2 regions of the Arcicella sp. LKC2W genome follow, and region 2 is predicted to be linked to the other one. Evidence: riboswitches for the same ligand, from Rfam matches in the RefSeq annotation. Region 2 holds a riboswitch; the other holds the start of a gene.

Region 1 (4,197 bases), on a different contig from region 2:
ATGACCAATCGCCCTTGCCCACATAAGCCGTTCCCGTGAGTGTATGTAGGGGAACGTAAATTAATTGTTTGCCAATAATATCAACGGCATAAACATCATAGACTTTTTGCTGAGACGCATCGGTATAAGCATAAGTAGCTAAAACGCCCCCTAATATCCTATCCTTCAAATACTTAATGCTACCCGTAATCTCAAAACCTTGACTTAAAACTTGCTGTAAATTCTCTACTCGATAGCCTTTATCTGGATTCCAGTACGTCCAATTATCAATCAAATTATGATAGACATTTACGCCTAATGAAGCATTGAGATTGGCAGAAACAACTTGTTTCCAATTTGCTCCAACTTCCTTGTTCAATCCGCTTTCAGGCTGAATATTGATATTGCCTAATACTTTCCAATAACGTTCATTAAGCGTTGGTAAACGGTAACTTTTGGCAATATTTCCTGTTAATTTAATTTGTGTTTTTTCGTTTGAAATCACCGCATATTCTAAACCAAAAGATGGCGTAAAGGGAGCAACATAACGAGTTGAAAATGCCTGACGTAGATTTAGTGAAGCGGTTAATTTTTGAGTAAATTGTTGGCGTAACAATGCAAAAACATCTTGTCGGCTTTCGGTGATTGAGCCACCACCATAACCATCTACTTTGGCGACGTAATGCACAAATTCACCCCCAATTCTCAAAGAAGTTTGTTGGAAGGAATCTTTCTTTTTTATTGAAAATTCGTGTTCGGCACGAGCAATGTATCTATCTGTTTCTGAATGACTTGGATTTAGAAAATCACCCGTTCCGTAATCTAAAATATCTTTAATAAAACCTGCTTTTACATTGGTATTGCCAAATTGATAAGCTGATAAAACACGGTAGGCTTTACTTTGCGTAATTTCCCGAAAAGCAATTACATCGGGCTGAATGGCTAATTTATTATCGGTCAACCAAATATTCAAAGAAAGCGTATTTCCATTCTTTTTCTTCAAATATAAATCTTGGATAAATCCTTTTTGGGCAGTTTCAGAAGGTTCAATTGGGTAAGTTCTCCCTGTATTGTCGGTTCTTTCGGTTGCGTTAAAATGGTTGTTAAATTGACTTCCGTACAACAATGTTTTTCCAGAAAATTGCAAACCAGATTTACTAATTTTTACAAATCTCAAACCTGCTTGTCCGTTATAATTATCAAAACTTGCATACTGACCGCCAATGGTAAAATTTGTCCCTTTTTGTTTCCATTTTGGAACGGAACTTAATAAAATACTTCCTCCAACCGCATCCGTACCTACGCAACTGGCGGCTGAACCGTACTGAATTGACATCTCGTCGAAACCCAAAACAGGAACGGTTGAAAAATCCGTTTGCCCTGCCATTGGACTATTGATATTTAAGCCATTCCAAAGTACCGCCGTGTGCATTGCCGACGTTCCACGAAAGGAAATACTCGTCAGTTGCCCAGAACCGTAACTTTTAAAAGCAATTGGTGATTGAAATTGTAGGAAATCAGCTAAGGTTTGGAATTGAAATCTGGCTAAAGTGGCTGAATCTATTTTTTGCACTTTCAAACCCGCCATAAAGTGTTCGGTAGCAAAACCCGTAACTTTTACTTCATCAATTTGCTTGTTGGCAATCTCTTGGGCGTAGCCAAACAAGGGTAAAACCAAACCCACTAATGAAAATAAAATCCGAGAACGTACAGAATACACGACAAGAGACATAACAACATTCGTTAAGCCTTGACCGACGGAAGCACCGCTGAAATTGACCAAGAAAATAAAAAGAGAAAATCTAACGCTCGATTATGTTTATCTTCCGTAAACAAAAACCAAGAATGATTTAATGGCAGGTCTCCTGACTCGTTTTATCATTACTGAACCTTCCCAGTTTTAGTGATTGGTTATTAGTGATTGGTTATTAGGCACAAGTATTAAAAATACCATTAACCAATAACTAATTAACTAATAACCAATAACCAACAACCAGTGGTTATTGAAGAATGGTAATGACTTTATAAAACTTACAGTTGCGGGGACAGTATCGGCTTTTACCGATTTCCCTATTAAGCGTTAAATTCGTTCGATAACGAATAGAAAGCACCATAAACTGATGCAAAGGTAGTGGGAAAATTGAAAAATATTATGGTATCACGGGATTTTTTCCCGTGAGGCGTGTTTTAAACGGATACTTGCAAATCACACGGGAAGGATTCCCGTGCTACATTTTACACCTCCAATCTAAACCCAACGCCGTGAACATTGGTTAATTTAACGCTTGGGTCTTGGCTGATATATTTACGAAGTCGAGTAATAAAAACATCCAAACTTCTGCCTTTGAAATAGTCGTCGTCTCCCCAAATAGCGATAAGGATTTTATCTCTCGACAAAGTTTCATTTTTATGCTGAACCAAAAACTCCAAAAGGTCAGATTCTCTGTGCGTTAGGTCTTGAATTTTTTCTTCAAAAATGAGCTTTAGATTTTTGGTATCGAAAGTATATTTGCCGAGTGTATGAATTGCTATGGGTTGTTGATTGCTCTTTTTACCCGTTCTTTTCAAAATAGCTTCGATTCGCAAAACCAATTCTTCAATGCTGAATGGTTTTGTCAAATAATCGTCCGCTCCCAATTTCAAGCCTTTAATGCGGTCTTCTTTCAAAGATTTTGCCGTCAAAAAAATGATTGGCACATCACTTCCCGTACTCCGAATGTACTCTGCAAGCGTAAAACCGTCCATTTCTGGAAGCATCACATCAAGAATATAAATATCGTATTGATTCTGTTGAAAGGCTCTTTGTCCTGCTTTTCCTGTTGTTTGGAGGTTTATTTCGTATCCTTCTTGCTCAAGATTGTCTTTTACTACAAACCCTAAACTATCGTCGTCCTCAACTAATAATATTCTTGTCATTCGTTTTGTATTTGAATATGTTTTCGATGTTAAGCCATCGAACTACATTTACTTGCTAATTTAGGGGTTTTGAAGAATATTTACAATTCATTCTACTTTGCCCTTCTTCAACCACGCTTATAAACTAACTTTGTATTGATAAAGGTAGGACAGGTTTCTAACCTGTCGAATGTACTTCATTGACAGGTTGGAAATCTCTCAAATGTACTTCATTGACAGGTTGGAAATCTCTCAAATGTACTTCATTGACAGGTTGGAAACCTGTCCTACCGTATAAATTATAACTCATCACTTCCAAAAATATGTTCCAATTAGATTCCAATAAAACTTATCCCAAGAAATTATATTCAAAAGCGGTCATTCGTTTCCAAGATTGCGACCCGCTTCAACATTTGAATAACGCTAAATACTTTGACTATTTTTTCAATGCTCGGGAAGACCAAGTAGCAGAAGTTTATCAATTTGACTACAACGATTATTTTATTCATAATCAAACATCATGGGTGGTTTATAACCATCAAATTGCTTATGTGTCGTCTGCAAAAGTGAGTGAATGGGTCAAAATAATTTCATCAGCCATTTATCATAACGAAAATACGTTAGTTACAGAATTTGTTATGACCGACTACGACTGTAAAACGGTTCGTGCTGTACTTTGGACGACCTCAAAATACATTGATGTACGCACAGGGAAAAAGACCAATCACCAACCAGAAGTAGAAGTATTTCTAAAAGCCATCTGCGTTGAAGGCATTGATTTTGAACATATTACATTAAACGACAGAATAAAAGTCATTAAAAAAGAATTGGCAGAAGGTACATTTATGCTATCTTAAAGTGATTTTGATTTGGCAGGAAAAAGTTTATCTCGTAAAGCCAAAAATGGAATTTCTATCGTTTTAGAAAGTATCCATCCCAATAGATAAACCAATCCAAAATAGACAAAAAACGCCCCTAATTTAATGGGGAAATGGTTATCTAAATACTCCCCAATAGGTAATTTAAACCACCAAATCAATGGCCAATGAATGATGTACATTGAATACGAATACAAACCCATCGTTGCCATACCCTTGTATATTTTTTCAAGAAATGGAGGCAATTTTATTTCAGAATAAATACTTAATAGTAGAATTCCCCCAAAACCTAAATATAAAGAGGTAAAGCCCCAAGTAATCATTTGTGGGTTTTCATCCCAAAAAATGGCACAAGGTAAAAGCAAGATGAAACTTGCGATGCGGAGAAGATTTTTATTATTGGTAACGAAACTGCCTAATTTTTCACGATGAAAATGGTAGAAAT
Region 2 (4,197 bases):
TAATGATTCGACTGAATCACAACCAACATAAGAAATGCAGATTAATCAGGTTCTTCGTCAATTTTGAGAAACCTTCTATAATTTAAAATACAGAAATTGACGAAGAACCATTTTAAACGCAATGCTCAACAGGATATTTCAAGATTTCTCCATCATTTTATCTTGTCATTTTCAAGGCAATGTCAAGTCTTTGAGCGGCATTGTCCCAATTCATATAGTTGAAAAGTTCATCTACAAAATCAGCCCGTTTATTTTTGTATTTCAGATAATAAGCGTGTTCCCAAACATCCACGACCATCAAAGGAACAATGCCCCAAACGGTTAATTTTTCATGATTCTCAACCTCCAAAATCATCAAACGATTACTTTGTGGATGAAAGCCTAAAAGTCCCCAACCGTTGCCATCCACATTTTTAGAATGATGAGCCAATTGTACTTTCATTTTATCAAAAGAACCAAAATCTTTCTCTATTCGCTTCAATAATTCACCCTTTGGTTCAGATTTTTTATTGGTAATATTTGTCCAAAAAATAGTATGCAGAACATGGCTTGATAGGTGTAACGACAGTTTTTTTGTCCAATAATCTACCCCTTCAAAATTACCACTTTCCAAAGCCTTATTAATTAACCCAGTGGCTTTGTTGGCAGTATTTACCGCTCCCCCGTGATGAGCCGTGTAGTGCAATTTTAGCACATCAGCAGGCATAAAAGGTTCTAAAAATGATTCAGAATAGGGCAATGCACCCAGCACAAATTTTCCAGTTTCATCGGTTAATTTATCCAAACCACTTTCATTGAGTGTCGCACTAAAAACGTCGTTTCCTTTCAGCAAACTTGCCCCTGTGATGATGGCAGTATTTGCCAAAAATTGATTTCTTGTCATAATAAATAATTTTTTAGTACATAGCCTACTACCGCACAGGCAATAATAATGTAAGGTTCGGTATTTTTTTTATACTTCCAAAGTAAAATAATTGTAAAGACGGAAATTTGTATCGTAGGAATATCAATGAAGGGTTTCTTACCATAAGCATTGAATCCGCTGTTGATTCATTGATTCGGGTTTGCTATTAATCCACCTTATTTATATTTCAAAAGCCGTGACTCTTGATTAAAGCATTAGTCTTGGTTCAAGAATCTAAAATATAGTTTCTTACACACTTTTGATGTATTTCAATAATTCAAATGTGTTACCCAAGACCTAAATCTAAAAAAAACTCCTACCTTTGGCTCAGTTTATGGTGCTTTACGTTTGAAATTCGTCAAATCTAATGCTTAATAGGGAAATCGGTCAAAGCCGATACTGTCCCCGCAACTGTAAGTTTTATAAAGTCATTACCATTCTTCAATAACCACTGGGAAAAGTTGACAGTAAGCAGAGTTAATTCTGGTAACTGATAATTGAAATCGGGAAGGTTCGGTAAGGATAAAACGAGTCAGGAGACCTGCCATTGAATCATTCTTGGTTTTTGTTTACGGTGGATGAACAAAATTGAGCGTTCGATTATCCTTTCCCGTAGAAATATATTTTGAGTTTTAAGAATAATAAATGGTGTAATACCTCCTTTGACCGTCTATTTCCTGCAACACAAATTACTAAATGTTAAAAAACATTACACAAATCACTTTTGTAGCCTTATTATTCGCTACGCAAACGCTTTTTGCTCAGAAATCTATTTTGGTTTCCGATTCCCAATCACTCGACGAAGTGGTAGTTAATGGCATTAAAGTACCCACCAAACAAAGTCAAACTGATAAGGTAATTACGGTTATTGGTCAAGAAATCTTGGAAAAAAATTGGAAACCTCGGTATAGAAATTGGTGGACGTAATTCCTTAGAATACTTTCCTGAGTATCTCTACTTGAGTAAAGGGTAGTAAAGGAAGCTCAGTTTCAGCCGACAGTTTTCAGGATAGAATGGCTGTTTGTATATGAATTATTCAAGAGTTTTGGTTGAAGACTTGAAAGAAAATTAAAACAATGGAAAAAAATAATTGTAACCGATGTGATTCAGTTGATTTGGGTGTTACTAATCCGAAAACGAAGTCGCTTGAAGAATATTTAAAGAAAACCTATTTCACAAATATTTGCAGTTCTTGTACCTATTCACTCGAAAAATTGCTGAGACAAGCCACAGAGACCCAATTCCCATCAACTGGGATACCCATGATTGAAAATTTACACTATTATTTAGAAAACCGCTTTTGGGTATTTACAGAATTATACCACTTAAGTAGGGGTTTTTGTTGCAAAAATGGTTGTCGGCATTGTGCTTATGGCTTTAAAAAAGAAAAAATATGACATCAATACAAGAAATACTACAACGCAAAATTGATTTTAAAACCAAGCCATTGGGTGCATTGGGCGTTTTAGAGAAAATCGCCTTTCAAGTTGGCTCTATTCAGAATAGTTTAAATCCAGTTTTAAAGAACCCTACAATTGTAGTTTTTGCAGGTGACCACGGTGTAGCAAACGACGGACTAAGTGCTTATCCTCAAGAGGTTACTTATCAAATGGTACTGAATTTTCTGCAAGGTGGTGCCGCAATAAATGTATTTTCCAAGCAAAATAGTATTACTCTAAAAATTGTGGATGCAGGCGTAAATTATCATTTTGAATCGAACCCTAATTTAATTAATGCCAAAGTAGCCAGAGGAACACGGAGCTTTTTGCGAGAAAAAGCCATGACTCCCTCACAACTGGAGGACTGTTTGCAAAAAGGGAAAAAAATCGTGAACGTAGTTGCCCAAACAGGCTGCAATGTAATTGGTTTTGGTGAGATGGGTATTGCCAATACTTCAGCCGCAGCTATGCTGATGAGTTATTGTTGTACAATCCCGATCGAAAACTGTGTAGGCCGTGGCACTGGAATAAATGATTTACAGTTAGAAAATAAAATATCTCTACTCAAAATAGCCGCCAACCTTCATGGTACTATCACGAACCCAATCGAGATATTACAAACATTTGGGGGCTTTGAAATAGCCCAAATGGTTGGGGCAATATTGGCCGCTTTTGAGAAGAATATGCTGATTTTAGTAGATGGTTTCATCGCAAGTTCGGCTTTTTTAGTAGCTTTTAAAATCAATACAGAAATTATTAAAAATGCTATTTTTTGCCATCAGTCAGAAGAGCAGGGACATAAAAAAATGTTAGCATTTATGCAAGCTGAGCCACTTTTGCAGCTTAATATGAGGTTGGGAGAAGGGACAGGCTGTGCAGTTGCCTACCCGATAATAGAATCAGCAGTTAATTTTCTAAACCAAATGTCCAGTTTTGAGTCGGCAGGCATAAGCAATAAAGATTGAAATTATGAAAAACGAATTACGGATTTTTTTCACGGCATTGATGTTTTATACACGCATACCTTGTCCGTCCAGTACCGACCATTCTCCTGAGTATATCAATAAAGCGACACGCTATTTCCCATTAATTGGTTGGATTGTTGGCGGAGTCTCATTTGTGATTTATGCTTTCTTTTCATTACTTTTTGATATAGAAATTGCCGTAGTGCTTTCGCTTGTAGCAGGTATCTTGTGTACGGGGGCGTTTCATGAAGACGGTTTTGCTGATGTTTTTGATGGCTTTGGCGGTGGCTGGACAAAAACCAAAATTCTTGAAATAATGAAGGATAGCCGAATAGGAGCCTACGGAGGTATTGCTATCGGTTTACTTATGGTTTTAAAGATATTGGTTTTGAGCAAATTATTAGTAAAAATAGCGAGTACAGAATACATTACATTACTACTTATATTTGTCTCGTATCATGCTTTGGCACGCCTTACAGCGATAAATATTGTTTTTAATAGCGAATATGCTCGTGAAGACGAAACCTCCAAAGCCAAACCCATAGCCAAAGGGCATACTTCCGTAGAAATAACAGGGGCATATCTATTTGGTTTAATGCCGTTAGCTACTTTAGGGCTTATTTATCCGCTATTTTTAATGGTAGCTTTACCTCTATTATTGCTTTATTGGTATTCAAATAGGTATTTCAAAAAATGGTTGGGAGGTTATACTGGCGATTGTCTTGGAGCAACTGAGCAATTTGGTGAAATCATCGTTTTATTAACATATCTGGCTATATGGAAATATATATAATTAGGCACACGGAAGTGGAATTAGGAAAATCAGTATGTTATGGGCAAAGCAATCCTCCATTGGCAGATACTTTTTTAGAAGATGTTGCTCTTTTAA

Evidence for each region. A riboswitch is a leader RNA that binds a small molecule or an ion and turns the genes downstream of it on or off. The one in region 2 is predicted to bind cobalamin.
Region 1: another riboswitch for cobalamin. It lies ahead of VB796_RS04950 (TonB-dependent receptor plug domain-containing protein); the one in region 2 lies ahead of VB796_RS22490 (hypothetical protein).

Annotation. Positions count from the first base shown of each region.
Region 1 covers NZ_JAYGIN010000004.1:315,626-319,822, reverse strand. The annotation lists gene VB796_RS04950 (TonB-dependent receptor plug domain-containing protein) at 1-1,711, opposite strand, end outside; cobalamin riboswitch at 1,817-2,109, opposite strand; gene VB796_RS04945 (response regulator transcription factor) at 2,215-2,895, opposite strand; gene VB796_RS04940 (hypothetical protein) at 3,053-3,184, opposite strand; gene VB796_RS04935 (acyl-CoA thioesterase) at 3,198-3,731, shown strand; gene VB796_RS04930 (acyltransferase) at 3,728-4,197, opposite strand, start outside.
Region 2 covers NZ_JAYGIN010000038.1:10,146-14,342, forward strand. The annotation lists gene VB796_RS22485 (superoxide dismutase) at 158-883, opposite strand; cobalamin riboswitch at 1,223-1,468, shown strand; gene VB796_RS22490 (hypothetical protein) at 1,601-1,831, shown strand; gene VB796_RS22495 (DUF5522 domain-containing protein) at 2,167-2,301, shown strand; gene cobT (nicotinate-nucleotide--dimethylbenzimidazole phosphoribosyltransferase) at 2,298-3,308, shown strand; gene VB796_RS22505 (adenosylcobinamide-GDP ribazoletransferase) at 3,313-4,101, shown strand; gene cobC (alpha-ribazole phosphatase) at 4,086-4,197, shown strand, end outside.